DNA from 3 places in the Pseudazoarcus sp. NS36 genome. Region 1 is predicted to be linked to each of the others. Evidence: riboswitches for the same ligand, from Rfam matches in the RefSeq annotation. Region 1 holds a riboswitch; each other region holds the start of a gene.

The links. A riboswitch is a leader RNA that binds a small molecule or an ion and turns the genes downstream of it on or off. The one in region 1 is predicted to bind thiamine pyrophosphate.
Region 2: another riboswitch for thiamine pyrophosphate. It lies ahead of AC6H0R_RS03400 (3-oxoacyl-ACP reductase); the one in region 1 lies ahead of thiD (bifunctional hydroxymethylpyrimidine kinase/phosphomethylpyrimidine kinase).
Region 3: another riboswitch for thiamine pyrophosphate. It lies ahead of AC6H0R_RS03390 (TonB-dependent siderophore receptor); the one in region 1 lies ahead of thiD (bifunctional hydroxymethylpyrimidine kinase/phosphomethylpyrimidine kinase).

The regions. Positions count from the first base shown of each region.
Region 1 is NZ_BAAKJA010000007.1:116,681-126,923, forward strand. It holds gene AC6H0R_RS12420 (di-heme oxidoreductase family protein) at 1-1,097, opposite strand, end outside; gene AC6H0R_RS12425 (imelysin family protein) at 1,141-2,409, opposite strand; gene AC6H0R_RS12430 (MFS transporter) at 2,574-3,782, shown strand; gene AC6H0R_RS12435 (carbonic anhydrase) at 3,779-5,077, opposite strand; yybP-ykoY riboswitch at 5,171-5,298, shown strand; gene AC6H0R_RS12440 (TMEM165/GDT1 family protein) at 5,388-5,978, shown strand; TPP riboswitch at 6,062-6,163, shown strand; gene thiD (bifunctional hydroxymethylpyrimidine kinase/phosphomethylpyrimidine kinase) at 6,223-7,056, shown strand; gene thiC (phosphomethylpyrimidine synthase ThiC) at 7,196-9,124, shown strand; gene AC6H0R_RS12455 (4a-hydroxytetrahydrobiopterin dehydratase) at 9,189-9,533, shown strand; gene AC6H0R_RS12460 (putative bifunctional diguanylate cyclase/phosphodiesterase) at 9,690-10,243, shown strand, end outside.
Region 2 is NZ_BAAKJA010000002.1:70,694-80,936, forward strand. It holds gene AC6H0R_RS03395 (sodium:solute symporter family transporter) at 1-1,257, opposite strand, end outside; TPP riboswitch at 1,302-1,404, opposite strand; TPP riboswitch at 1,479-1,575, shown strand; gene AC6H0R_RS03400 (3-oxoacyl-ACP reductase) at 1,615-2,394, shown strand; gene AC6H0R_RS03405 (LLM class flavin-dependent oxidoreductase) at 2,405-3,694, shown strand; gene AC6H0R_RS03410 (sigma-70 family RNA polymerase sigma factor) at 3,869-4,375, shown strand; gene AC6H0R_RS03415 (FecR domain-containing protein) at 4,365-5,330, shown strand; gene AC6H0R_RS03420 (TonB-dependent siderophore receptor) at 5,448-7,943, shown strand; gene AC6H0R_RS03425 (energy transducer TonB) at 8,406-9,146, shown strand; gene AC6H0R_RS03430 (MotA/TolQ/ExbB proton channel family protein) at 9,202-10,047, shown strand; gene AC6H0R_RS03435 (ExbD/TolR family protein) at 10,047-10,243, shown strand, end outside.
Region 3 is NZ_BAAKJA010000002.1:60,510-70,122, reverse strand. It holds gene AC6H0R_RS03390 (TonB-dependent siderophore receptor) at 1-1,841, opposite strand, end outside; TPP riboswitch at 1,910-2,008, opposite strand; gene AC6H0R_RS03385 (DUF6491 family protein) at 2,180-2,611, shown strand; gene AC6H0R_RS03380 (TonB-dependent receptor) at 2,775-4,943, shown strand; gene AC6H0R_RS03375 (LysR family transcriptional regulator) at 5,024-5,932, opposite strand; gene metE (5-methyltetrahydropteroyltriglutamate--homocysteine S-methyltransferase) at 6,038-8,359, shown strand; gene AC6H0R_RS03365 (hypothetical protein) at 8,518-9,613, opposite strand, start outside.

The DNA of each region.
Region 1 (10,243 bases):
ACCTGCGGCGCATCCACGTCGCGCCGCGCCGGCACGGCGAGGTTGCGCGAGTAGAACACCACGAGGTCGAGCATCTGGCGTGTGGCCTCGACGCCTTCCTCGGCATGGCGGCCATGCGGCGCCTCGCGGCACGCGGCCTGCGCCGGCGTGCAGTCGCCCCACGGCGCATTCACCAGATGCGAAGAGATGCCGATGTCGCCGGCAAAGGCATGCGCGCTCTGGTCAGCCACGCCGGGCTTGCCGGCCTTCCAGCCGAAGCGGCCGAGTTCCACACGTTGAGTCTCGTCGCTCCAGACGCGGTTGGGGCGGCCCGAAATACCGTCGCCGTCCGCGTCCTCGGGGTCGGCGTGGGCCAGGATGGCGGCCTCGGGAATGGCTTCGAGCAGGCCCATGCCGAGCATGGTCGGCGCCACCCGCGGCGACAGCATGGCCTGCGGATGCAGCGGGCCGTAGTTGAGGTCTTCCACGCGGTAGCTCGGCCGGCGCAGCTGCACCACCTCGCCATCCGCCAGCGTGACGGCCTCTTCCGTGTACTCGATCTTCATGCGGCCTTCAGCCGCCACGCCCTGCACCGAGAAGTTCTGCAGCTGCGTACCGTAGGTCGGCTCGGCGATGACGCTCTTGATGCGCGCCGCCAGCGCCGCGCGATCCGCATCGGTCTGCGGCGGGATGGACAGGCGCAGGAACATCGACACCGCTTCCTCGTTCCCCACCGGCGGCGCACCACGGCCGTCCTTGAGATGACAGGACTGACAGGAACGGGCGTTGAACAGCGGGCCGAGGCCATTGGACGACTCGGTGGAGCTGGGTGCCGACACCCACAGCTTGCGAAAGATGCCGTCGCCCACGCGGAAGTCGAGCTGACGCTCGAAGCTCATGTTGGCCGAGGGGTGCGAGAAGCTGCTGCTGTTGACGAACTTGGTGACGGTGCCGGCGCCCGCGGGGTTGGACTCGAAGGGCTCGGCGCGTTCGAACTGCGTGGCCGGCGCGGTGACGCGCGCAATGCGCGCCGCCTCGTCGGCGGGCACGCCGGCCGGGGCGGCGGTCAGCGTACAGGCCGCGGCAATGGTGGCCGCGGCGACAAGACTGCGTTTCATGGGACTCCTGCCACTGCGGGGCCGCGCAGGCCCCGCAAGAGAATTACTGGAACACCGCTTCAGGGTTGTCGAGGCTGTCGGAACCTTCAATCTCGATCGGCTGCAGCGCCAGCGCGGTGACCACGCGTTCGATGCTGCGCGTCTGCACCGTCAGCGCATCGATGGCGGCCTGGATCAGCGCGTTGCCCGCCGTGTTGCCGGCAGCGATGAGCTGGTCGTAGGCCTCGCCAGTCTGTGCACGCGCGCGGATCGCGTCGAGCGCGGCCAGGCTGGCGTCGAGCCGGCTGCGCATTTCGGCGTCCAGCGCGGCATCGGCCGCCGCGGTCAGTGCAGACAGGCTCGGCCCCTGCAGGCGCGTGCCGTCGCGGCGCTGGTACTCGCCCAGATACACCGCGCGCATGCCGACCACGTCGTAGTAGTGCGAGTTGTGGGTGTTGTCGGAGAAGCAGTCGTGCTCCTCTTCTGGATCGCCGAGGATCAGGCCGAGCTTCATGCGCTCGCCAGCCAGTTCGCCATAGGACAGGCTGCCCAGCCCGGTCAGCGCCATCGACAGACCACGCGCCGGATCGGCCGTGACCGCCTGACGGGCTTCGCCGTCCGCCGCCCATTGGGCGACGATCCACTCCAGATCGTCAATCAGCAGTTCGGTCGCCACTTCCAGATAGCGTGCACGACGCTCGCAGTTGCCGCCGGTGCACTGCGCACCCTGCGCGTAGTCGGTCCACGGGCGCTGACCGGCGCCCGGGCCATTGCCGTTGAGGTCCTGGCCCCACAGCAGGAATTCGATGGCGTGGTAGCCGGTGGCGACATTGGCCTCGACCCCGCCGATCTCGTGCAGGCGCTCGGTGAGCAGTTCCTTGGTGATCTCGCTCGTATCGACCACGTCGGCGCCGAAGCGGATCTCGGTGTTGCCGATGATGTTGGCGACGTACAGCGGGTTCTCGTCCGAAGCCGTGCCATAGGACGCATCCACGTAGTCGATCAGCCCCTCGTCGAGCGGCCAGGCGTTGACCTTGCCCTCCCAGTCATCGACCACCGGGTTGCCGAAGCGATAGACCTCGGTCTGCTGATACGGCACGCGGGCCGCCAGCCAGGCGCTGCGCGCGGCCCGCAAGCTATCCGGCGACGGCGTTTCGACCAGCGCCCGCACAGCCCCCTGCAAGTCACGCGCGGCGGTGAGCGAATCGGCGTACATGGCTTGGGCAAGATCGGCGTAATGCGTGACGACGGCGTCACGCTCGGCCGCCAGCACCGGGGCGGCGACGGAAAACACAACGGCGGCCAGCAGGCCTTTTGCGGAACGGACGAACATGGTCTGGAACTCTCCTAGACGGCGACGCAACGCTGCGTCGACAGGAACGGCAGGAGGTCGCGAGCGTATCACAGTATTGCGACTCATTCTTATTTGAGTTACGCATTGGAGTGCGTCGCACACAGTCCGGCGCGCTAAGATGCGGCACACCCGAGGACCGCCGCATGACCGCCTCCCTCCCATCCCCAGCCGCGCCACCGCTGTGGCGACACGTCGTGATGCTCGGCATCACGCAGGTCATCGCCTGGGGCACCCTCACCTACGGCATTGCCGTGCTGGCCCCGGCCATCTCGGCCGAACTGGGCATGAGCACCAGCATGGTGTTTGGCGCCTTCTCTCTCGGATTGGGCTTCTCGGGGCTGGCCGCGCCGGCAGTCGGCCGCGCCATCGACCGCGTCGGTGGCGGCAAGGTGATGGCCGGTGGCTCGCTGCTGGCGGCGCTCTCCATGGCCATGGTCGCGCTGTCGGACGGGCCGGTGCTGTTCTTCCTCGGCTGGATCATTGCCGGACTGGCGATGGCGGCCAATCTGTACGACGCCGCCTTTGCCACCCTGAGCCAGTTCGCCGGCACTCGCTACCGCCAGGCGCTGACCGTGCTGACGCTGATGGGCGGGCTGGCCAGCACCGTGTTCTGGCCTCTGGCCTGGTGGATCGACGAGTCCGCCGGCTGGCGAGCCGCCTTCTGGGTGTTTGCCGTCTTGCATCTGCTGCCATGCCTGCCGCTGCATCTGTTGCTGCCCAGGCCCCACCGCGAGGAGAAGGCCACCGTCGCGCTTCAGGTCTCGCCCGAAGCCGGCGCCGCTCAGCGCAAGCAACTGCTGTGGCTGGCCAGCGCCTTCACGCTGGCGGCCTTTGTGGTGTCCGGCATGGCCGCACATGTGGTCGGTGCGCTGCGTGCCAGCGGGCTGGAAGCGGCCACGGCCATCGCCGCGGCCTCGCTGATCGGCCCCATGCAGGTGGTCGGACGGATTCTGGAATTCACCTTTGCGCGCAATCTGCCGGCCGTGCGCGTGGGACTGGCCTCACTGCTGACGATGGGGCTCGCCATGCTGCTGCTGACCCTGGCTGGCGCGGCGCCGCTGCTGGCCTTTGCCTGTGCGTGCATCTACGGGCTGGCCAACGGCGTGCTGAGCATCGTGCGCGGCACGGTGCCGGCCGAGCTGTTCGGGCGTGAGGCCTACGGGAGCCTGATGGGCAGACTGGCCCAGCCGGCCTTCTTCGCCAAAGCCGTCGCACCGCTGGCGGTGGCCCTGCTGATCGGCGCCAATGAAGCCTACGGCCGAATGGCGGTGCTGTTCGTGGTGCTGATGGTTGGGGCGGTTGTGGCTTACCTCGTCGCGACGCGGCGCACGCAAGCAGGTACGCGCCTCTAGCGTGACTCCAGCACCCGGCGGTCGAAGCCATCCTGCAGCGGCCGCGCACTCGGCGGATGCAACCGGGCAATGATGCCGAGCTGCTCCCAGGAGACGTCCATGGGCTGCTTCATGACTACGCGCAGCACACCCTCAGTGCACGGCGGCGAAGTCAGCGAACCCACGTACAGGAAGTGCGCCGGATCGGCCGGCAGCAAGGGGCGCAGATCGACGCCGAATTCCGGCGCGTACTGCCCGCCGCGCTCCAGCGGCAGACTGGACAGCCAGGTATTGAGTACCGGATTGGGTGTGGTGCCGACACGGAACTGCACCGACACCACCGCCAGACGACCATCCGCGGCGCGATGGTGCAGATCGACCGACAGGTCGTGAATGACGCCATCCACCCGCGCTTCGCCGGGGCGATGCAGCTCGATGTAGATGAGCTCGAAACGTTCGCCGCGAATGCGCGCACTCAGGCCCTCGCCGGTCTGGATGCGCAACAAGCGGCCGGTGTCGACAACGCGGAAGAAGGTCGGCCGATAGTCGAACTCCACCGGCTCCAGATCCACCACCAGCCCTGACTGCAGATCAATCGGCGACTGGCGTCGACCGTTCGCGCAGGCCGACCAGTCGGGCAGCAGCTTGCCCCACATCGGCGGACCATTGGTTTCGTCGTAGCTCCAGTCGGGCAATGGATGTCTGGAGGCCGGCGCCGGCTTGACGGGTGGCGCCGGCGGGCGCGCAGGCGCTTGTTCCGTGCGCGGCAGAGTGGCCGGATCTGTCGCCCCGGAGGGCGTCGAGGTCTGTGACGGACGCGCCGGCTGCGCGGGAGAAGCGGCAACCGTCGTGGCCGGCAAACTCTCCAGCGCTGCCGCCAGACGCTCGGCCTCGTCGGCCAGCGAAGTCAGATCGCCGGTGCTCGGCGGCCGGCAGATCTCGCGCCACAACCGGTCGTCGACCCCACCGCGGGTGACCGTGCGCATGGCCTGGTCACGCACCTCGTCTTCCCGCACCACCACGCTGCGATCGTCCACATAGCGACGGCGGATGGTGACGAAGCCGCGATTGAGGCAGTCGTAGCGGTTGAGCGCCATCACCGCGGTGTAGCCCGCGCGCTCAGCCTCATCAGGCCCAAGCAACAGGCGGGCCCAGGCGACCTTGGTGCCGGCATCCGACAGGATGACGCTGTCCCGATCAATCTGGATCTCGCGACTGCCGTCACGCGACACGGTCACCCAGCCGTCAACGGCAAACACCGTAAGCGGCAGGGCAAGCGCGAACGCCGCGAGCGTGTGGCCAAGGCAGGGATGCATGTCGATCCGTCGTGAAGGGGTGGCGGGCTTCCACTAGCTACAACGGCGCGCAAGGCAGTTTTCTTTAGCCTCAACAACGAATCGGTTAGAATCCGCCGCGTCATCGGGGAGTAGCCGCTTCCGCTCCGGCGGAAGGAACGCGTCAACATGCTTGTCCATCGGACATGGCGCGTTCAGCCCGAGGCGTCGCACGCGCACGTTCCCACCGTGCCCCGACCCTCCAGCCTGGCAAGACCGCTGGCCGCACGCACTCCGCTGTTCGGGCCGGGAGCGCGTCGGTCATCGGTTCATCCACGGCCCGGAGGACCTCATGAATTTCACCACTTTCTCCCTCGACGCCTTTCTGGTGTCCACCGGTATCGTTGCCCTCGCCGAGATCGGCGACAAGACGCAATTGCTGGCCTTCATGCTGGCCGCCCGTTACCGCCGCGCTTGGCCCATCGTGCTGGGCATCTTCGTCGCGACCGTTGCCAACCATGCGTTCGCGGGTGCCGTCGGCGCCTGGCTCACGCAATTGCTGGGACCCGACGTGCTGCGCTGGGTGCTGGGCGTGGGCTTTCTTGCCATGGCGGTGTGGACGCTGATCCCGGACAAACTCGACGCCGACGAGGTCCAGCTGAAAAGCGGCATGGGGGTGTTCGCGACCACGACCATCGCCTTCTTCCTCGCCGAAATGGGGGACAAGACGCAGGTCGCCACGGTGGCGCTGGCCGCGCAATACGACGCCCTGGTGGCCGTGGTGCTTGGCACCACTCTGGGCATGATGATCGCCAACGTGCCGGCCGTGCTGATCGGCGACCGGCTGGCGCACCGCATGCCGGTGCGGCTGGTGCATGGCGTCGCAGCGGTGATCTTTGCGGTACTCGGCATCGTCGCGCTGAGCGGCGCGTGGCAGGGCTGACGCCTCTTCCGGGGCATGGCGTTTTGTTTTACAGGATCTTGAGTTGAGTGCTTGTCCGCAGCAGGGTGCTGCGCTAGGATTCGCACCTTCGTTGGGGGTGCCCGCAATCGCTTGAGCGGGCTGAGAAAATACCCTTGGAACCTGATCCGGTTAGCACCGGCGTAGGAAAACGCGCAATGAACGCCTGCTCTACTCCGCTCCGCGGCACGCCCGCCCCGCCCCCTCGTTCCACAGGGGGCCTGCAATGACCCACAGCATCCCGAACGTAGTCAGCATCGCTGGCGTGGACCCGTCCGGCGGCGCCGGCGTCCTGGCCGACCTCAAGGCCTTCTCGGCGCTAGGCGCCTACGGCTGCGGCGTGATTGCGGCACTGACCGCGCAGAACACGCGGGCCGTCACCGGCGTACATACGCCGCCCGTCGACTTCCTCAAGCTGCAGATCGACACCCTGTTTGCCGACGTGGACATCCACGCGGTCAAGCTCGGCATGCTCGGCACCGCCGACATCGTGCGCACCGTGGCCGACCGGCTGGCGCATTTCAAGCCGCGATTCGTGGTGTGTGACCCGGTGATGGTGGCCAAGAGCGGAGACCATCTGCTGGCCCGCGAGGCGGTGGCCATGCTGCGCGAAGCGCTGCTGCCGCAGAGCTTCATGATCACCCCCAACCTGCCCGAAGCCGGCGTGCTGCTCGAATGCAGCGAGCCGGATTCGGTCAAGGCCATGTATCGCGCAGCCGAACGCCTGCGCGAGATGCTGCCCACCTCCAGCGAGCGCTGGGTGCTGCTCAAGGGCGGCCACCTTCCGGGCGGCGAGTTGATGGACCTGCTGTTCGACGGCGACCGCATGATCGAACTGCCGGCCCAGCGCATCGAAACCAAGAACACCCACGGCACGGGTTGCACCCTGTCGTCCGCGATTGCGGCCCTGCTGCCTCAATCCGCCAACACCATCGCCCCCGTCGAAACCGCGGTACGCGGCGCACGCGACTACCTGCTGCGGGCCATTGCCGCATCCGGTCAGCTCGCGGTCGGCAGCGGCCACGGCCCGGTACACCACTTCCACGCACTGTGGCGCTGACGCGCCGCTGATTGCTGGTTGGCGGCCACCCCCGGCCGCCCCGTCCGGGTGTACTGGTGCACAAGCACGTGCGCACGCACGCATTCCGCCCGGCTCCTCGTCGCCACTCACATGGCATACAACCCTGCAGGAGACGTTCATGAACGCCAATGAGAAATTCATTGCGGCCAAGGCCCACGTGGATGAAGCCGCCATTGCCCCGCTGCCGAATTCGCACAAGATCTACGTCGAGGGCTCGCGCCCGGACATCCGCGTGCCGATGCGCGAGATCACGCAGAGCGACACCTCGGAATCCATGGGTTTCGAGCGCAATCCGCCGGTCTTCGTGTATGACTGTTCGGGGCCCTATACCGACCCCGCTGCCCGGATCGACGTCCGGACCGGCCTGCCGGCGCTGCGTCAGGCCTGGATCGACGAGCGCGGCGACACCGAGCAGCTGTCCGATCTGTCGTCCGAGTTCGGCCGCATGCGTGCCGCCGACAAGTCGCTCGACGAGCTGCGCTTCCCCGGCCTGCACCGCCAGCCACGTCGCGCCAAGACCGGCAAGAACCTCAGTGGCAACGTTACGCAGATGCACTACGCCCGCAAGGGCATCATCACGCCGGAGATGGAGTTCATCGCCATCCGCGAGAACCTCAACCGCGAGAAATACATCGAGTCGCTGCGCGAGTCCGGCCCCAAGGGCGAGAAGATGGCCGCCATGATGCTGCGCCAGCACCCGGGCCAGAGCTACGGCGCCAGCCTGCCGCAGACCATCACGCCTGAATTCGTGCGTGACGAGGTCGCACGCGGCCGCGCCATCATCCCGGCCAACATCAACCACCCCGAGTCCGAACCGATGATCATCGGCCGCAACTTCCTCGTGAAGATCAACGGCAACATCGGCAACTCGGCCGTGAGCTCGTCGATCTCCGAAGAGGTCGACAAGATGACCTGGGGCATCCGCTGGGGCTCGGACACCATCATGGATCTGTCCACCGGCAAGAACATCCACGAGACGCGTGAATGGATCATCCGCAACAGCCCGGTGCCGATCGGCACGGTGCCGATCTATCAGGCGCTGGAAAAGGTGGATGGCAAGGCCGAGGAGCTGACCTGGGAAATCTTCAAGGACACGCTGATCGAGCAGGCCGAGCAGGGCGTGGACTACTTCACCATCCACGCCGGCGTGCTGCTGCGCTACGTGCCGATGACCGCCAACCGCATGACCGGCATCGTCTCACGCGGCGGCTCGATCATGGCCAAGTGGTGCCTCGCCCACCACAAGGAAAACTTCCTCTACACGCACTTCGAGGAAATCTGCGAAATCATGAAGGCCTACGACGTGAGCTTCTCGCTCGGCGACGGCCTGCGCCCCGGCTCCATCTACGACGCCAATGACGAAGCGCAACTGGGCGAACTGAAAACGCTGGGCGAACTGACCCAGGTGGCGTGGAAGCACGACTGCCAGGTGATGATCGAAGGCCCGGGCCACGTGCCGATGCAGCTCATCAAGGAGAACATGGACCTGCAGCTCGACTGGTGCAAGGAAGCGCCGTTCTACACGCTCGGCCCGCTGACCACCGACATCGCGCCGGGCTACGACCACATCACCTCGGGCATCGGCGCCGCGCAGATCGGCTGGTACGGCACGGCCATGCTTTGTTATGTGACGCCCAAGGAGCACCTCGGCCTGCCCAACAAGGACGACGTCAAGGAAGGCATCATCACCTACAAGCTCGCCGCCCACGCTGCCGACCTCGCCAAGGGCCACCCGGGCGCGCAGATCCGCGACAACGCGTTGTCCAAGGCGCGCTTCGAATTCCGCTGGGAAGACCAGTTCAACCTCGGCCTCGACCCGGACCGCGCACGCAGCTTCCACGACGAGACCCTGCCCAAGGACTCGGCCAAGGTCGCGCACTTCTGCTCCATGTGCGGCCCGCACTTCTGCTCCATGAAGATCACCCAGGACGTGCGCGAATACGCCGCCCAACAGGGTGTGGACGAACAGGCTGCACTGAACAAAGGCATGGAAGAGAAGTCCATCGAATTCGTGAAGACCGGCGCCAAGGTCTATCACAACATCTGATGCGGCTTTTCCGCTGAACTGCACGGGCCGCCATGCGCGGCCCGTTTTCATTGGAGGACACCCCGTGAGTGCCCCGCTGAACCAGAAAACCTGCACCCCCTGCCAGGGCGGCATCCCACCGCTCGGGCCCACACGTGCAAAGGAACTGCTCGCCGAAACCCCCGGCTGGAGCCTGCTCGACGAAGCCCGCCGGCTGGAAAAGCGCTACACCTTCAGCAATTTCCGCGAAGCGCTGGACTTCGTTGTGCGTCTTGGCGAACTCTCGGAGGAGCAGGGTCACCACCCCGACATTTCCTTCGGTTGGGGCTGGGCGACGGTGTCGTGGCAGACCAAGAAGATCAAGGGCTTGCACGAGAACGATTTCATCATGGCGGCGCGCACGGAGCCGCTGGCGACAGGCCGTTCTTAGCCAGGATCACCTATAAACCACACCCGAACGCAGACAACGCAATCCGTACTTGTCCCTACTACGGATTCCGATAGACTCGGATGCCGCCCTGCCGGAACTTCTTCGATGCACACACAGCAACACGTTGCGACTGCCCCGCCCCGGACGGCCTGATCCATGTGGCCCACGGTGCTCGCCGCGCTGCTCTACAACGCCGCCCTGTTGCTGGCGATGGTGCTCGTGTTCGAGCTGGCCACCGGCCGCTTCCGGCTCGACCGCAGCCGCAGCACGCAACTGCTGATCGGCGGGGTGCTGGGGCTGATCGCCATCAGCGTGATGAAGGCACCCTTCGTGCTGACCGAAGGCGTGGTGTTCGACACCCGAACCGTCATTTTCGGCATGTCGGGCTTGTTCTTCGGCGCCGTACCGACGGCCGTGGCCGCACTCATTGCCGGCGCCTACCGTTACAGCCTGGGGGGCGGCGGCGCGATCACCGGCGTACTCACCATTCTGGCTGCCTCGCTCATCGGGGTACTTTGGCGCGCGCGCATGCGCAGCTCGCTGGAGGACATCCGCGGGCGTGAGTTGTATGCGCTGGGCATCGTCGTGCATGCCGCAATGGTCGCGCTGATGATGACGCTGCCGGGCGGCGCGGGCCCCGCGGTGATCGCCGCCATCGGCCTACCTGTGATGATCGTGCCCCCGGTGGCCACCGCCGCGCTGGGCATGCT
Region 2 (10,243 bases), on a different contig from region 1:
GGCGAGCGTGCCCACCATGGCCGAGAAGCCGTCGTGAGCGCGGCTGAACAGACCGAAGAACACCGGGAAGGCTGCAGCCGCGCACAGCAGGTCGGCCAGCAGGAAGAGATACAGCACGCTGAAACCCTGTGCCGCCACAATCAGCGCAGGAATCGCCATGACCACCACCAGCCAGCGCGCCAGACGCAGCAGGCTGGCCGGGCTGGCCGCGGGCATCGCTCGACCCACATCCACCGCGACGATGCTGGAGATGGCGCTGATACCGGTATCCACGCTCGACATGACCAGTGCGATGCCCAGCGGAATCAGCGCAATCGCGAGCCACATCGGCATTTCCGACAGGATCACCGTGAACAGCGCAACGGAGTCATCCCCGCCCGGCGTGAGCGCCACGAAGGCCAGGCCGAACAGCCCCATGATGAAGATGAACGGCACCACCAGCACGCCGCCCAGCAGGAAGCCGCGACGCATCGAGGGGATGTCCTTGGCCGAGTAGATGCGCTGCCAGTTGCCCTGGTGGAAGATGCCGGTGAGCAGGATGGCGAAGAAGAAGGTCAGGCCGGCCTTGATGCCGGCCATGTCACCCAGGTCGAGCAGGCGCGGCGCGGTTTCCTGCAGGCGCTCGGTCACCGGGCCGATGCCGCCGGTGACCTGCCAGCCGAGCCCGATCAGCGCGGCGACCAGCGGAATGATGATGATGACCTGCATCTTGTCGGTGAAGATCGACGCGCGCAGCCCGCCGTAGGTGGTGTAGATCAGCGTCGCCACCATCACGATGGCCGCACTCACCCACAGCGGCACCGGCGCCAGCAACTGCACCAGCTTGCCGATGGCGGTCAGCTCGGCGGTGAGCGCGATGAACATGTAGAAAATCATGATCAGCAGCGTCAGCCAGTACATCGGCCGGCCGTAGCGCGCGATCAGGAATTCGGTGAGCGAATGGCCGTTGGGCATCAGCTCGCGCATGCGCTTGCCCAGCGGAATCATCGCGATGCGCGGCGACATCGAGCCCAGCGCATAACCGATCACCGCGGCCAGACCGCCCCAGGTGGCCGCCTGCGCCGGCGAGAACAGAATCCACGCACCGAGCGACGAAGCCAGCAAGGTCATGATGGTCGCGACCGACCCCTGACTGTTGCGGGCGACGATGTATTCCTCAAGGTTGCCGCGGTAGCGGCGGGCGTAGGCCATGCCGGCAATGGCAAAGGCGGCGGCGAAGAAGGTGAGCCACGTGATGGCGGCCGGTGCGCTGAGCATGCTGCGGGACTCCTGAAACGGCTAAGGACGGAGCCCGCGCTCGGTGAGGGCGGTGCATCCTTCCTTACGCCGGTATTACCCGGATCAAGTATCGGGGTCATGGCTGGCGCCATCTCTCAGCCGCATGCGGCTCCCCCAGGATCAAGCGGCGGATTATACGCCTGCGAGCGGGTGCAAGACATCCGCGCAGGCCGCCGAAGTGCTCTTCCGTGATAAGGTTTGCGCCCGACACGGGGTGTCCTGCATCTGCGGACTGAGATCACACCCGTCGAACCTGATCCAGCTTGTACTGGCGAAGGGATGTCCTCACGCACCGCTCGTGCATCCCCCTTGCCAGCTTCATCACAAGGGAAAAGCATGTCCAGCCATTCTGCGCCCCTCGCGCAACAACTCGTTCTCGTCACCGGCGCCGGTCGCGGCCTCGGCGCGCATATCGCGCGTGCCTTCCTCGCGCACGGCGCGAAAGTCATCGTGAACTACCTGAACAGCGCCAGCGCGGCCAACGATCTGGTCAGCACCGCCGCACCGGGTCAGGCACTCGCCATCCAGGCCGACGTGAGCGATGCCGCGGCGGTGCAGGCCATGTTCGAGCGCGCCCAGACGCATTTCGGCCAGCCGGTGACCACTGTGGTGAACAACGCCCTGCCCGCCTTCAGCTTCAACGGCGACGCCCGTGAGCACGCCGACGTGCTGCGCTGGGAGAGCATCGCGCAGCAGTTGGAAGGCGTCGTGCGTGGCGCGCTGAACACCACGCAGGCTGCGCTGCCGGGCATGAAACAGGCCGGCTTTGGCCACATCATCAACATCGGCACCAACCTGTTCCAGAACCCGGTCGTGCCCTATCACGACTACACCGCCGCCAAGGCCGCACTGCTGTCGCTCACGCGCACGCTGTCGCAGGATCTGGGGCCGGACGGCATCACCGTGAACATGGTTTCGGGCGGCCTGCTGCGCACGACCGACGCGTCCGCCGCCACGCCCGAAGCCGTGTTCGACCTGATCGCCGCGAGCACGCCGCTGCGCCGCGTCACCACGCCCGAGGAATTCGCCGACGCCGTGCTGTTCTTCGCGTCGCCGTGGTCGCGCGCCATCACCGGGCAGAACCTGGTGGTCGACGGCGGGCTGGTGAAGAACTGAGGCCACGACCATGATGCACATCAACCTCTTCCTGTTCGGCTGCGGCCACCACAACGCGGCCTGGCGCCACCCGGCATCGCCGGTCGAGCGCCTCGGTGATATCCGCTTCTACGAGGAAATGGCGCAACTGGCCGAACGCGGCAAGCTCGACGCCGTGTTCCTGGCCGACGGCCACGCCGCCGTCAATCTCACTGACGGCCCGCGCTGGTTCCTCGAACCGGTCACCATGCTCACCGCCATGGCCCGCGCCACCAGCCGCGTCGGCCTGATCTGCACGGTTTCGAGCACCTTCTACACGCCGTTTCACGCCGCACGCCTGATCGGCTCGCTCGATCACATCTCGGGCGGGCGAGTGGGCTGGAACGTGGTCACCTCGATGTTCGACGCCGAGGCGCGCAACCATGGCTACGAATCCATGCCCGGCCACGCCGAGCGCTATGCCCGCGCCGACGAATTCATCGAGGCCGTGCTGGCGCTGTGGGACAGTTGGGACGACGGCGCCGTGCTCAACGACCGCCACGGCCTGTATGCCGACCCCGAGCGCGTGCGCAATATCAATCACCACGGCCAGCACTTCCTGGTCGACGGCCCGCTGACCGTGCCGCGCCCGCCGCAGGGCAACCCGGTGCTGATCCAGGCCGGCGCATCGGACGAAGGCCGCGCGCTGGCCGGCAAGTACGCCGAGGCCATCTACGCCGTGGCCTACGACCTGCCCTCGGCGCAGGCCTACTACAACTCGATTCGTGAAAGCGTGAAGGCGGCCGGGCGCGATGCGCCGGTGCCGATCCTGCCCGGGCTGGTCACCTACGTCGGCTCCACCGAAGCCGAGGCCAAGGCCAAGCAGCGCGAACTCGACGAACTGCTGCCGACCGAAAGCTCGCTGCGGCAGTTACAGACCTTCATCGACCAGGACTGCATGAGCTGGGAGCTCGATGCCCCCGTACCGCCGCTGCCGCCGCTCGAAGCCTTCAAGGGCCCGAAGGGGCGTTACGCCACGGTGCTGCGCATCATCGAAACCGAGCAACCCACCGTGCGCCAGCTGCTCGGCCGGCTCGCGGCCGGTGGCGGCCACTGCACCATGGTCGGCACGCCCGAGCAGATCGCCGACAAGATGGAGCACTGGTACCGCAACGGCGGCGCCGACGGCTTCAACCTGATGCCCCCGGCCGAGCCCGGCAGCGTGGAAGACTTTGTCGACCACGTCATCCCGGTGCTGCAAAAGCGCGGCCTGTTCCGCAAGGACTACGAGCACACCACCTTGCGCGGCCACTTCGGCCTACCCCGGCCACCGCGCGCCTGAGCGCCGAGCCACAGACCTCCGGCAATCGAACGGCACCCTCGCGGTGCCGTTCCTTTTTGTCCACACCTCTTCAAGCCTCCGCATGACTGCGCTAACATGAGAACAATTCTCAATCCGAAATAGCCAGCCAACCCGACTCGGGCCAGCCAGCGCTCCCGCCTCCCGGAGAAACTCGTGAGCACCGCTGCCCGCCCCACCGATCCCGTTGTCACCCTCTACACCGAGCATCACGGTTGGCTGCAGGGCTGGCTGCGCAAGAAGCTTGGCTGCTCGCACCGGGCCGCCGACCTTGCACATGACACCTTTCTGCGCCTGCTCGACCGCGACGAACCGGTCACGCTGCGCGAGCCGCGCGCGTTTCTGACCACGATCGCCAAAGGGCTGGTGGCCAATCATTTCCGGCGGCTGAAAATCGAACAGGCCTGGCTCGATACGCTGGCGCGCCTGCCCGAGGCCGCGGCGCCATCGCCCGAAATGCGGGCCGAACTGATTGAAACCCTGGTCGAGATCGACCGCCGTCTGGACGCGCTGGGACCGCTGATCCGGCGCGCCTTTCTGCTATCACAGCTCGACGGCCTGCCGCAGGCCGAAATCGCGGCGCAGCTCGGGGTGTCTGTGCCCACCATCAAACGCTACGTGGCCAGGGCGCTGGTCGCCTGCTGTTTCGACGATGCCGCCTGATCCGTCCACCAAGCCGAGCGAGGTCCGCCATCAGGCTGCCATGTGGCTGCTCGACCTGCAGGCCGATGGCGACAACCCCGAACTGCGCGCTCGCTGGCAGCGCTGGCTCGACGCCTCGCCCGAGCACCGGCAGGCGTGGATGGCGATGGAGGCCTTTGGCGCTCGCATGCGTCAGGTCCCGCCTGCACTGAGCCGCGCCGCGCTGGCGCCGGGCAAGTCGCGGCGGCGTGCGCTCAAGGCGCTGGCGGTGCTGATTGCTGCGGGTGGCAGTGTCTGGCTCGCGCGCGAGTCGGGGCAGTTGCCGCTGCTGGTCGCCGACCTGCGCACCGGCCCCGGCGAGCGGCGTGAGCTCACGCTGGCCGACGGCAGCCGTATCGAGCTCAACGCCGAGACCGCGCTCGACGTGCACTTCGAGGCGGGCGCACGCCGGCTGGTGCTGCATCGAGGCGAAATCCTGATCACCACTGCGGCGGACGCTGCCGGCCGGCCGTTCTTTGTAGACGCGCCGCAGGGCCGCGCCCGTGCACTCGGCACGCGCTATTCGGTGCGCGCAGAAGGCACGCACACCCACGTCGCGGTGTACGAAGGCGCGGTAATGATCGAACCGCGCAGCGGCACGGCCGCGGGGCTGACGCTGCAAGCCGGCCAGCAGACCCGCTTCAGCGAGTTCGCCGCCGAGACGCCCGTTGCGGCCCGCGAGGCCGACACGGCGTGGACGCGCGGCATCCTCGTCGCCGAAGACATGCCGCTGGCCACGTTCGCGGCCGAACTGTCGCGCCTCACCGGCCAGGCGGTGCGCTGCGATGTCTCACTCGCCAAGCTGAAAGTCAGCGGCACCTATCCGCTGGCCGACCCGGACGCGGTGCTCGATCTGTTGGCCGCCGCCCTGCAGCTCAGGCTGGAGCGCCGCCGTCGCTGGTGGGGCGGCACGGAAACGCGACTCTCCCCCGCCTGAGCTGCTGCCTTTGCGACGACCTGCATTTTTTGCGTAGCGAATGATCCCGATTCCGTTTTCGCGGGGCATGGATAAGGAAAGCATCGTTTTCCAGCCATCTCACGAAAGGGGAACCCCATGAAGCACGCCATGCGCGCGGCACGCGCATCCCGTCACCCGATCCGCGCCGGCCTGCGCCAGCGCGTGCTGACCCGCGCGCTGCGCGGCGCGCTGCTCAGCCTGACCGTCACGGCCGGCGTATTGCCAGTCTCCGCCGTGCACGCGCAGCAAACGGCAAGCCGCGAATACGCCATTCCGGCCGGCAGCCTGACCGACACGCTGAACCGCTTCGGCGCCGAGAGCGGCCTGCTGCTGTCGTTTTCCAGCGAACTGACGGCCGGCCTGCAAAGCCCTGGCCTGCAGGGCCGCTACACCACGCACGCCGCCCTGCAGACGCTGCTGGCAGGCACCGGCCTGGAGGCGGTGGCGCGCGGCAACGGCTATCTGCTGCGCAAGACCGGTGGCGATGTGCAGCTCGCGCCGGTCACGGTCACCGACACCGTGGAGCGCGAGACGGCACGTGGCCCGGTGCCTGGTTATGTGGCGCTGCGCAGTGCCACCGGCAGCAAGACCGATGCGGCGCTGACCAAGATCCCGCAGAGCATTTCCGTAATTTCTGCCGAGCAGATGGCCGACCAGGGCGTGCAGTCGATCACCTCGGCGCTGGGCTATACCCCCGGCGTGGTCGGCCAATACGGTGACAACGATGTGCGCCACGACTGGCTGACGGTGCGCGGCTTCACCCCGGCGCGCTACCTCGACGGCCTGCGCCTGCCCTTCGGCGCGCGCGGCTATGCGCAGCCACGCGTCGAGACCTTCGGACTGGAACGCGTCGAAGTGCTCAAGGGCCCGGCCTCGGTGCTGTACGGCCAGGCGGCACCGGGCGGGCTGGTGAACATGGTGCGCAAGCGCCCCACCGACGAGCCCGTCCGCGAGATCCAGCTCCAGCTCGGCAGCCACGACCGCAAGCAGATCGGGCTCGACCTCGGCGGCCCGGTGGGCGACAGCGACGACGTGAGCTACCGCCTGGTGGGCGTGGTGCGCGACGGCAAGACCTCGTTCGACCACGTGGAAGAACGCAAACGCTATTTCGCCCCGTCGCTGAGCCTGCGCCCGACCGACGACACCACGCTGACCCTGCTGGCCGAGTACCAGAAGATCGACTCGCCGGGAGGCGGCGGCGCGCCGGCCCTGCCGCTCAACGGCACGCTCGACACCGACACCTATCCGCGTCTGCCGCGCGACACCTTCGTCGGCGAACCGGGCTACGACCACTTCAAGAACGAGCAATGGTCGGTCGGCTACGAGCTGGAACATGCGCTGTCCGAACGCTGGACCCTGCGCCAGAACATGCGCTACATGGAAGTCGATACCGACACCCAGCGCGTGCAGGCCTACTGCCCCAGCGCCGCCAGTTGCGACCCGTCGGCGCTGCTGCGCTACGCGTGGGCGTTCCCGGAAACCTCGAAGCTGTTCACCATCGACAACCAGGCCATCGCCCGCTTCGACACCGGCCGCGCAAAGCACACGCTGCTGCTGGGGGTGGACTACTCGCGTGAAAAGAGTGCCTTCGAGGAATCGCAGCTGAGCATCCTCGGCACGCCCTTCAACGCCTACGACCCGGTCTACGGCACGCCGGTCAGCCGCCCCGGCCCCGGCATGCTGATCGACCAGAAGCTCTCGCAGGTCGGTCTGTACGCGCAGGACCAGATCGAGATCGACAAGCTCACGATCACCGCCAGCGGCCGCTACGACCGCGCCAACACGGACACCGTGACGCACATGGTGACGCCGGGCACCACCACCCGCGTCAAGCAGAAGGACCGCGAGTTCACCGGCCGGCTGGGCGCCGCCTATGCCTTCGAGAACGGCGTCAATCCGTATGTGAGCTACTCGACCTCGTTCCAGCCGGCCGGCGGCACCGACCGCGACGGCAACGCCTTCGACCCCACCACCGGCCAGCAGATCGAGGCCGGCGTGAAGTACCAGCCCGCGGATTCGCGCTCGCTGCTGACGCTGTCGGTGTACCAGCTCACGCAGCAGAACGTGCTCACGCCCGACCCGGTGAACACCAGCTTCCGCGTGCAGTCCGGTGAAGTGCGCATGCGCGGCTTCGAGGTCGAGGGCAAGTTCGAACTCTCCGAACAGCTCACGCTGATCGCCTCCTACGCCCACACCGACAGCGAGATCACCAAGGACAATCCGACCGGCAGCGGCACCAGCAACCAGGGCAACCGCCTGTCCTTCGTGCCGCGGCATCAGGCTTCGCTGTGGGCCAATTACCGCTTCGGAGGGCAGCTGACCGGCGTCAGCGTCGGCGGCGGCGTGCGCTACATGGGGCAGACCTGGGGCAACAACGCCAACACCACCGACGTCCCCGACTACACGCTCACCGACCTCGCGCTGCGCTACGACTTCGGTCAGCAGAACGCCGATCTGGATGGGCTGGAATTCGCGCTGAACATCAACAACCTCTTCGACAAGCGCTACGTCAGCACCTGCCTGTCGACGACCACCAGCTGCTACTGGGGCGAAGGCCGCAAGATCAGCGGCACCCTGAGCTATCGCTGGTAAGCCTGCGCTGTGTCAGACAACAGGTGAAGCCCGTCGTCGGCCCGGTCAGGCTGACGACGGGCTTCGCTGCATCGGAGGCCCGGTACGACATGAAACAATTTGTATCCGGACGCGCTTTTCGGGCCGCTCATACGACATGTCTGATGAGAGCACTCAATTGCAATGCGTATCCCGCCGGTATCAATGGCGTGACGCCAGCTTCAGCCACCGGAAACGCCGCATGAAAGCGTGATGTGAGGGCCGGGCACCTCCGCCCCAAACGCAAATGCAGTTGCAAATCATTCTCTTCTCTGGTTCGATGCGGGCCTTCGCCTTGTTGCGACACCCGCCGGCCCGCTGTTCCGTGGCGCCCTCGGGCGCCATGATTTTCGACAGGAATCCCGAATCACCCATGCAACACAGCCGTTCTTTCTTTCAGCGCCTTCCGCGCCCACCCGCCCTGTACAAGCCCGGAGCGCTGCGATGAGCAGCTTCGAACGCGGCTCAACGCTGGTCGCGGTGACGGCACTGCACATCGGCGTCGTGGTGTGGGCTACGTACACGCTCCAGCAGAGTCCGTCGGAAGTCGTACAGCCGACGATGCAGGGCGTGCTGGTGCCATCGGAGGCCGTCGTGCCGCCGGTGCCCAAGCCTCCCCCGCCGCCACCTCCGCCGCCCAAGCCCGAGCCGAAACCGGAACCGCCGAAGCCCAAGCCTCCCGAGCCCAAGCCGGTACCCAAGCCGAAGCCGAAACCGCTGCCCCCGCCGCCGCCTTTGCCGCCGTCGGAGAAGGCCATCGAGATTCCGGTAGAGGAAGTCGAGCCGCCACCGCCGCCACCGCCTCCGGCACCGGAAACACCACCGCAGAAGGAGGCGCCGCCGGCCAAGCCTCATCGGCCGCCCCCGCCGGGGCCTGCGGGGCCGCCTTCGGAGACGCCGTTCACGCCACCGCGCATCGAGGCCTCACACCTCAACAACCCGGCGCCGCCGTATCCGTCGCTGTCGCGCCGCATGCGTGAGGAAGGTCGCGTGCTGCTCGACGTGCATATCCAGCCGGACGGCTCGGTAAGCGAGGTGAAGCTGCGCGAGTCGAGCGGCCACCGCCGCCTCGATGACGCGGCGATGAACGCCGTGGAGCGCTGGCGCTACGTGCCGGCCACGCGTGGCGGCAAGCCGATTGCCTTCTGGTATGTGCAGCCGATCGTTTTCTCGCTGACCAACTGATTACCGATTCACACGGGGCGCTCGCAGGGGCCCCAAGCAAACAAGGAAAACCACCATGAACGAAGAAACCGCATCCTCCGCCCCCGGCACGATGCCACCCGATGGCGCCGCGGCCAAGGCGGGCATTCCCGAGACAAGCACCACGCTGCCGGTGCCCGGCCCCGACGCGGCCGACACGCTGATGGCCAACCCCTACGGCATCGAAGCGCTGTGGGCGCAGGGCGATCTGGTCATCAAGGCCGTGGCCATCATGCTGTTCGTGATGTCCATCGCGTCGTGGTACGTGATCATCACGCGCACGCTGCGCGCCATGCGCCTCAAGCGCGCCGCCCAACGCGCGCAGACGTTCTGGCACGCGCAGAGCGTAGAAGAAGGCCTCAACCTGATGGGCGGCGACGCCAGCACCAACCCTTTCCGCCGTCTGGTCGAAGAGGGTGGCCACGCCTGCGATCACCACGCCGCACGCCGCGAAGAACTGCACGGCCAGCTGAGCCTCGCCGAGTGGCTCACGGCCTGCCTGCGCACCACCATCGATGAGAGCGCAGAGCGCATGCACAGCGGTCTGTCGGTGCTGGCCTCGGTCGGCTCGGTCGCGCCGTTCGTGGGCCTGTTCGGCACTGTATGGGGCATCTATCACGCGCTGGTCGGCATCGGTGTGTCGGGCAATGCCGGCATCGACAAGGTGGCCGGCCCGGTCGGTGAGGCGCTGATCATGACCGCCTTCGGCCTGGCCGTGGCGATCCCGGCGGTGATCGGCTACAACGCGCTGGTGCGCACCAACAAGGGCGTGATGGGCCAGCTCAACCGTTTCGCCCACCACCTGCATGCGCTGATGGTCACCGGCGCCCCGGTACGCGCCAACAAGCTGCGCGTGGCGCATGCCAAGCGGGAGGCTTCCTGATGGCTTTCGGCAGCGGACTGGAGGACACCGGCGAGACCGAGATGAGCGAGATCAACATGATCCCGCTGGTCGACATCATGCTGGTGCTGCTCATCATCTTCATCATCACCGTGCCGGTGATGACGCACTCGGTGAAGCTTGACCTGCCGCGCGCGGCCAACGAGCCCAACGTGGTCGAGCCACGCACAGTCACCAT
Region 3 (9,613 bases), on a different contig from region 1:
ATGGACGGCACGGTGTATTCGCCATACACGATGCTCTTGTAGCGCGACACGTTGCCCACGCGTCGGCTCGATTCGGTGGCGTCGCCCTGCACGTCGGCCAGCGTCAGCGTCAGGCTGGCGCCGACCAGCAGGTTGCGCGTGACGCGTCCGTTGGCCGACAGCTCGAGGCCGCGGCGGCGGTCGGTGCCCGAGGCCTGGAAGGCCTGCCCTACACCCGGCAGATATTCGTACGGGCGCTGGAGTTGGAAAACGGCAGCGGCCACGCTCAGGTCGGGCGCGAGATCGGCTTTCACGCCCAGTTCGAGCTGGCGCGATTTCGACGGGTCGAGCACCTGACCGCTGTTGGTCGAGCCCACCGGCGCCGTGCCACCGGGTTCCAGACCCCGCGAGACCGAACCATAGAACGACAACGTCTTGTTCGGGCTGTACACCAGCGCCACGCTGGGCAGCACGAAGTTGTCGCTGGTGCGGCGCAGCAGCGTGCCGGCCGCATTGAACTGGTCGCGATCCAACGTCACATAGCGCAGGCCGGCATGCAGCTTGAACTGCTCGTTCAGGTGCAGCACGTCCTGCACGAACACGGCGCGCTCGGCATCCTTGCGGCGCAGGCTCACCGGGTTGTTGGCCAGCGGGCTGGGCGAGACGTCGACCGGGTCGTAGATGTTGCTGGTGCCGCGCGGGTCGAAGACGTAGTCGGCAAAGCTGTCGCGGCGGTTCATGGTGGCCGCGCCGAAGGTCAGCTCGTGGCGCACTGAGCCGGTGGCGAGCTTGCCCTTGAGCAGGGCCTGGGTGCTCAGCACCGTGCGTTTGTCGTTGTCGCGGCGCAGGTCGACCACCGTGTAGTCGCCGTTGGACTGGAAGTTCGACGGCAGCGCCACCGCGTCGTCACGGCGCAGCGTGTGGCGGTTGATCGACAGTTCGGTGCGCCAGTCATCGTTGAGGTCGTAGCTGAACTTCAGCCCGTAGTTGGTGGTGTCGTCCACCACCGGGCTGCTCCACGGCTGGTTGTTGAGCATGTCGCGGGCGCTCACGTTCTTCGGCACCGTGGTGCCGCCCAGCAGCTGAAAGCCGGGCACCGAGAGCTGCGACTTGTGCATGCGGTCGAGGTCGAACTGCAGCAGTGCGCGCTCGCTCAGGCGCCAGTCAAAGGCACCCGAAACGAACTGCCGCTCACCGTTCGAGCCGCGCACATACGAGCGCACCTTGGAGGCCGCCGCATTGAGGCGGTAGCCAAAGCGGCCGTCTTCGGTGCGCCCGCCCAGATCCACGGCGCCGTACAGCGTGCCGCGCTCGCTGGTTTCCAGCGTGACGGTACGCAGCGGCACGTCGGTCGGGCGCTTGGTGACGTAATTCAGCACGCCGCCGGACGAGGCGATGCCGGCCTGCAGACCGGCCAGCCCCTTGAGGATCTCGATCTGTTCCTTGTTCTCCAGTGCGACCGGCGAGGTGCCGAGGATCACCAGCCCGTCCTTGCGGTAGCTGGAGCCGTAATCGAGCTCGAAACCACGGATGGCCAGGCGATCCGACAGGCCGACGGCGTTGTACGAGTTCTGCACGCTGGCGTCGTACTTGCCGGCTTCGGTGGCGCTGCGGATGCCGCGCTCCTGCATCTGCTGCTGCGTGATGACCGTGATCGACGCCGGCGTTTCGCGCAGCGGCGCTTCGGAGAAGCCGCCCACGCTGGCCTTGCGGCCGATCTCGTCGGAGGCAGCGGTGTCGCTGACGACGACATCGGGCAGGGTGATTTCGGTGGGTTCGACGTCCTGTGCAAAAGCGACGGACGACAGCGCGAGCACTGCGGGCAGTGCGAGCAATTTCGGGGGACAGGGCAGGAAGGGCATCTTCGTTCGACTCGATCGCGTGAGGACTGCGCGCGAAGGGGCGGACGAGACAGCGGGGCGGAGGGCACCCCATGAACGTCATGCTTCCCTACGCTGGCATTATCCAGGTCAGGTTCAAGGGTCTTTCTCACCCGAAGACGACGTCTTCAGGACCCCTAGCGTGGCGCGATATTAGCACCGGGCAGACCGACACCAAAGAGCTGGATTTCGGGTTGTTGACGTGGGGCAAGTTCAGGCCGAGCTACTTGTTGTCAGCGCGCAAAAACCTTTTGTTTCTGCTTGCCTGCGTCAAATCCGGTCATGCTTGAACCGTGCACGCTCCACCGGAGGTGAAGAAGATGAAACATTCGGCGATCCGTTCTGTGGGCCCTGTCGGGGCTCTCCTGCTGGCGGGCGCGTTAACGGCGTGTGGCGCCTTGCAAGAGATGCCGGAGCCGCCGGCGGTTGTGCCGCAACAGCTGGAGAAGCGCGGCTACCGTTTGGGAGAGGCGGTGCGCACGGTGCCGTCGTTCTCGATATCGGGCTGGAACTACATTGACGATCAACACATGCAGATCGACGGTGGGCCGGGGCGCGTCTATCTGGTGACCTTCCTCTACCCGTGTCGCGAATTGGCCTGGGCCGAGCGCATTGGTTACACCGACAGCGCCGGCAGCTTCGGGCGCGGCGAGCGGATTGTGGTGCTCGACATGGGGCGACGTGTGGATTGCGCGGTGGGCGAGCTGCACAAGCTCGAACGCATCGAGCGAGACAAACCCACTGCGCCTTAGCGGCCCTGGCCGTCCGCACGGCCCCCGCTGCGGCACACCGCGGGCCGGGGCGAAGGCATGGAGTGGGTGTTGTAAATAACAAACATAAAAGCAAATGATAGTGATTCGTATTTGTAATGGTGCGTAAGATGCGTGTCCTTTTGAAACACGCACGGGTGACCGATTGCATAACGAATTCCTTCCCGGCCAGGCTGCGCCCCGGCTGAAACCTCTGGTGGTGGCGTTCTTCGCTGTTCTGGCGCCGCTGGCGGCACAGGCTGCCGATTCTGAAAAAGTGCAGACGATGGAAGAAGTCGTCGTCACGGCCGATGTGCTTGATCCGGATGACTCGCGTCCGCGTACCGTGTCCACGGCCACCAAGACGGCGCTCGACCCCAAGGACGTGCCGCAGGCCATCAACACGCTGGAGATGAGCAAGTCGAAGGTCTACGGGCTGAACGACTTGAGTGTGCTGCTCGACGGCACGCCCGGCGTCGATACCGAATACGACATGCGTGGCGACGGCATCAACATCCGCGGTTTCTCGGCGGACTCGAACGACATCTACCGTGACGGCGTGCGCGCAACCGGCCAGATCCGGCGCAGCACGGCCAACGTCGAGCGCATCGAGATCCTGAAGGGGCCGGCTTCGGTGCTGTACGGGCGGGGCCTGGGCGGCGGGGTGGTGAACCTGATCAGCAAGCAGGCCAGCTTTGATGCGGTGAGCAGCATCAACCTGCGCGCCGGCTCATGGGACAACCGGGGCACCACCGTGGACCTGAATCACGTGGTCAACCCCAATCTGGTGGTGCGTCTGACGGCGGACTACGAAGAGGCGGACAGCTTCCGCGACGGCATCTCCAACCGCAACCGCATGCTCTCGCCCAGCATCCTGTACGACAACCACGATAACTTCAGCTGGCTGCTGCAATACACCTACGACAAGGTGTGGCGCCGCCCCGACCGCGCGCCGGCCTTCAACACCCTGCCGGATGGCGTGTCGCGCGAGACCGCCTATGCGCACCCGGATGATTACGTCGAAGACGAGATGGAGATGTTCCGCTCGGTCATGAACTACCGCTTCAACGATGCGTGGGCGGTGAAATGGACCGCGGCCGTGCATGAGGCCAACCAGAGCTTTGACCACCTCTATGGCGGCGCCTATTGTCAGCTCGACGGCACGCTCAAGAGCAATGGCAACGCATGCGCCAACCCCGGTCTGATGACTTTCACGCGGGCATGGCAGGACACCAGCAACCGCACGATCACCAACAACGTGGATCTCACCGGCAAGTTCAACACCGGCTCGGTGAGCCACGATGTGCTGATCGGCATCGAGCTGAGCCGCGAGAACCGCAGCCCCGATCTGGCCACCTCGCAGAGCAGTTCCGACCCCTCGCTGGCCTATCCGTATCCGGTCGATCCCTATAACCCGGTGTGGGTGGCGCCCAAGACGCCGCGCGGCGAGGCGAAGACCTCCAACCGCCACAAAGCGGAATCGCAGGCCATCTACCTGCAGGATCTGATCGGCCTGAGCGAGCAGTGGAAGGTGCTGGCCGGACTGCGTTTCGACCGCTTCGAGTTCGGTTCCCACAACCTCATCACGGACCAGAAGCGCAGCTACAAGGGCACGACTGTCAGCCCGCGCCTGGGCGTGGTGTGGCAACCGGTGAAGGACCACAGCCTGTACGCGTCGTACAGCAAGAACTTCGCGCCGTATGGCGGCCGTGGCCTGATGAGTGTGTCGGTGGCCGACAGCGCCGTGTATGACGAAAAGCCGCAGTACTCCAACCAGTACGAAGTCGGCGTGAAGAGCGACTGGGCCGGCGGACGGCTGTCCACGCAGGTCGCCTTGTACGAACTGGAGCTGTACAACATCCGCTATCGCCCGGATGCGGTGAACGACCCCTACACGTGGGCGGTGCGCGGTGGTCAGCGCTCCCGCGGCCTGGAGTTGAGCATGGCAGGTCAGGTGGTGCCCAACTGGTATGTGCGTGGCGGCCTTGGCTTCCAGGAAGCCAAGGTCAGCAAGGACAAGGTCTCGCCCGCAGTGGAAGGCAACTACCTGCCCGATATCGCGCGCCGCACCGGCAACCTCTTCGTGCGCTACGCACCGCCGGGCAACTGGTATGGCGAAGTGGGCGTGACCTATCGCGGGGCTTCCTACACCGACAGCGCCAACACCAACAAACGCGACGGCTATACGCGCTGGGATGCTTCCGTGGGCTGGCGTCTGCTGCCTTGGACCATCACGTTGGCCATTACCAACCTGACCGACACCAAGTACCTGCGCTCGACCAGCATGCCGGGCGCGCCGCGCACGGCCTTGATCAGCGCCAACTACGTGTTCTGAGCAGAAGCTTGCCGGAGGTTCTCAAGCCCGCTCGAAGTTGAGCGGGCTTTTTGTTGTCTGCAGCTCGCAGGGGGAGGGCCTCAAGACGTGGGCGTCGGGCCGCGGTGCGTGCGCGCCAGTTCCACAAAGGCGTGCAGGTAGTCGATTTCCGCATCCGCCTCACGGATGCCGAGGTAGATCTGCTTGGCAATGCCGTTTCGGCCCAGGCGCACCGGGGCGATGTCGAGCTTGGCGGCGTATTCCTCCACCAGCCAGCGCGGCAGCGCCGCCACGCCGCGGCCGCTGGCCACCATCTGCAGCATGATGTCGGTGGTCTCGATGGGCTTGTGGCGCTTGGGTGCGATGCCGGCCGGCGTGAGGAACTGCGCGTAGATGTCGAGCCGGTCGGTTTCCACCGGGTAGGTTATCAGCGTCTCGTCGGAGAGCTGTTCGGGCCGCACAAAGGCCGCGCCGCGCAGCGCGTGCTGCGGCCCCACCACCAGCACCTGTTCGTAATCGAACACTGGCTCGAAGTGCAGACCGGGCTTGAACAGCGGGTCGGGCGTGACCAGCATGTCGATCTCGTAGCCGAACAGCGCGCCGATGCCGCCAAACTGGAATTTCTGCTTCACATCCACATCCACCGCCGGCCATGCGGCCAGATACGGCGACACGATCTTGAGCAGCCACTGGTAGCAGGGATGGCATTCCATGCCGATGCGCAAGGCGCCGCGTTCGCCGCGCGCGAACTGGCGCAGGCGCTCTTCGGCGTGGTCGAGCTGCGGTATCAGTCGGTTCGCCACGGCCAGCAGATATTCACCCGCCTGGGTCGGGCGCAGGCTGCGGCCTTCGCGGTGCCAGATGGCCACGCCCAGCTGGTCTTCGAGCTTGCGCATGGAGTGGCTCAGCGCCGATTGCGTGAGGTGAAGCTGCTCGGCAGCAGCGGTGAGCGTGCCGTGTTCGGCGACGGCGCGGACGATGGCGAGGTGGGCTCGTTCAAGCAGGGCCATAGATTAGTGTGTGAGCCGTATTCATGAATTCATGAAAAAGTACCATTTTTATTCATGAATTGCGCGGCCTAGCATGGCGACTTTCTGAACTACGGAATCTCCATCATGGCACTCACCCACAACCTCGGCTTCCCCCGCATCGGCGCACAGCGCGAACTCAAGTTTGGCCTCGAATCCTACTGGAAGGGCCAGTCCACCCGCGACGACCTGAAGGCGCTCGGCGCCCACCTGCGTGCCCGCCACTGGGGCAAGCAGTCTCAGCTCGACCTCGTTCCGGTGGGCGATTTTGCCTTCTACGACCAGGTGCTGGACATGAGCTTCACGCTGGGCAACCTGCCCGAGCGCGTGCGCGGTTTTCATGGTGACGCGTTGGACAACTACTTCCGCGTGGCCCGAGGCCGCTCTGCGGACTCGTCCACACCTCGGCGCTCGGCTGCGTCTGCAGAAGAGCATTCCGGCTGCTGCGGTGGCGTGGCCGCGGGCGAGATGACCAAGTGGTTCGATACCAACTACCACTACATCGTCCCCGAGTTTGCCGCCGACACCACGTTTGCGCTGGATGCCTCGCGCCTTGTGGAGCAGCTGCGCGAAGCCCGCGAGCAGGGCGTTAAGGCCAAGCCGGTGATCATCGGCCCGGTCACCTACCTGTGGCTCGGCAAGGCCAAGGACGACTCCAACAAGCTCGACCTGCTGGCGCGCCTGCTGCCGGTGTATGCCCAACTCCTCGACCGCCTGGCCGACGAGGGCGCCGAGTGGGTGCAGATCGACGAGCCGGTGCTGGTCACCGAACTCGACGCCGACTGGAAGCACGCCTTCAACCTCGCCTATCACGAGCTCAAGGCGAGCAAGGTCAAGCTGCTGCTCGCCACCTACTTCGGCACGCTGCAAGAGAACCTGCATCTGGCCGCCAACCTGCCGGTGGCCGGCGTACATCTGGACGCCGTGCGGGCGCGGGACGAGGTGAACAGCCTGCTTAACCTGCTGCCAGCCAGCAAGGTGGTATCGCTGGGCGTGATCGACGGCCGCAACATCTGGAAGACGGATCTGGCCGCCGCGCTCGACTGGCTTGAACCGCTGCAGGAACGCCTGGGCGAGCGCCTGTGGATTGCGCCGTCGTGCTCGCTGCTGCATGTGCCGGTGGATCTCGACAGCGAAGAGCGCCTGGATGCCGAGGTGCGTTCGTGGCTGGCCTTTGCCCGCCAGAAGCTCGAAGAGCTGCACGTGCTCGCCCTGGCGCTCAATTTCGGCCGCGCTACCGTGCAGGCCGAGCTCGAGGCCAACCGTGCCGCAGTCGAAGCGCGCCGCGCTTCGCCGCGCGTGCACAACCCGGCCGTCAAAGCCGCGCTGCAAAAGCTCACCACCCAGCTCGGCCAGCGCAAGAGCCCGTATGCCGACCGCGCCGGCAAGCAGGCCGCGCATCTGAAGCTGCCGAAATTCCCCACCACCACCATCGGCTCCTTCCCGCAGACCGCCGACATCCGCCTGGCGCGCAGCCAGTTCAAGGCCGGCGAGCTGGACGAGGCGGCCTACCGCGCCGCGATGGAAAACGAGATCACCCGCAGCGTGCGCGAGCAGGAGGCGCTGGGGCTGGACGTGCTGGTGCACGGCGAGGCCGAGCGCAACGACATGGTCGAATACTTCGGCGAACAGCTCGACGGCTACGCCTTCAGCCAGTTCGGCTGGGTGCAGAGCTACGGCTCACGCTGCGTCAAACCGCCCCTCCTGTTCGGCGACATCAGCCGCCCCAGGGCCATGACCGTGGAGTGGATCCGCTTCGCCCAGTCGCTCACCGACAAGCCCATGAAAGGCATGCTCACCGGCCCGGTGACCATCCTCAACTGGTCATTCGTGCGCGACGACCAGCCGCGCGCAACCACCTGCTGGCAGCTCGCGCTCGCCATCCGCGAAGAAGTGCTCGACCTGGAGAAGGCCGGCGTGCGCGTCATCCAGATCGACGAGGCCGCCTTGCGCGAGGGCCTGCCGCTGCGCCGCGCCCAGTGGCAGCACTACCTCGACTGGGCCGTCACCGCCTTCCGCATCACCGCCAACGGCGTGGAGGACGAAACGCAGATCCACACCCACATGTGCTACTCGGAGTTCAACGACATCATCGCGTCCATCGCCGACATGGACGCCGACGTCATCACCATCGAAACCTCGCGCTCCGACATGGAACTGCTCGACGCCTTCGACCACTTCAACTACCCCAACCAAATCGGCCCCGGCGTGTACGACATCCACTCACCCAACATCCCGGACCAGCAGCACATGGTGCAGTTGATGAAAAAAGCCGCAGAGCGCATTCCGGCCGAACGGCTGTGGGTGAACCCGGATTGCGGGCTGAAGACGCGGCAGTGGAATGAGGTGATCCCGGCGCTGAAGAATATGGTCGAGGCGGCGAGGGTGTTGCGGGGGGAGGTTGCGTGATGTGAGGTCTGGGTGATTGTCTCTGTAGTGCTTGATGTCCCGGCATTGTGCCGGGACTCATTCAATTGCGATTTGAACTTTAGATCGGTCATCACTCCCCAGGGTTCGATGATGTCTAATGAATTAGATTGAATAGAGTGGTGAGCCAAACGTAGCCTTCAGTTCTCACCTTCTCCTGCGCCATAGCGGTATTTGCGTAACGCCAGCCATTCGTCTGTTCGCTGTCGTTCATTCTCAATCTGACGTTGCAGTCCATCAATGAGCCACTGGGCGAAGGCTTGTACACGCTCATCCTCATCGTTCTTCCAATCAGAAATTGCATCCAACTTCCGTTCGAGCGCCTCAACGATGCCGTACTCGCCGGTCACGACGCCCGTTGCCTCAATAGCGGCCGCGACTTCGTTCCACGCTCTTGAGCGCTCTGGCACAACTTTGATGATGGCCTTGCAGGCAGCCAAGATTGAGGGCGACCCGTCGTAGGTCTGAAGGATTCCGGTGACGAATCCGATATCGTCTGTGCGGCCGGTCTGGATGTACGTGAGCAGCAGTTTCTCCAGCGGTTCACTGAAGGTCGGGAGCGCCGCCTTGACTAGCCGGGCCCCGCGAAAGCCGAAAAGGGACCGAACTTCTTTATCGAAGTCGTTCCGTATGGCCGTCAGCAGCGCGTCCGGCGAACGTGCAAGTAGGTCACTAAGCTTGTGAAGCTCATACGGAATGGGCTCAAACCGCTTCCTGCCGTTCTCATCATGCTTTAGCTGGGCAAGTCGCCTAGCGTGCTCCAAGCGGCAGACGAAGAAGTCGATTACCTGTTGAAGGTCCTGTTTTGCGATTGCGTTAAGGATGTCTTCGGTTTGATAGTCCAGATTCGGAAGAGTGGTGAGGGCGGTAAGTATCTCGGCGCGCTCGTTTGGCTCCATCGCGTTTACCAGAGTTTGGAGGTCTCTAGAAAACCAAAGGACGCTAGCCCACCGAGCATCATTGTGTTTGGTAAGTCCCCGTAGCGATTGCATGAAAATGGGCTTTGCACCCGCAACACCATCGGCGTGAAGGCTCGCTGCTACGCCCATTACTTGGATGAGAGCATCCCGCTCATCAAGCGTCTCTGCGCGCTCAGCGACCGTCGTCAGAATGTCTAGCCGCGACGCACCCATACGATACAGAGACTTGGCGATGGCCGTCAGATTCCTGCCATATTTGATCCAGTTAGCCACAACGGCTTCGATTTCTTTCTGTTTCGTGCTGGCCCATAAGCCT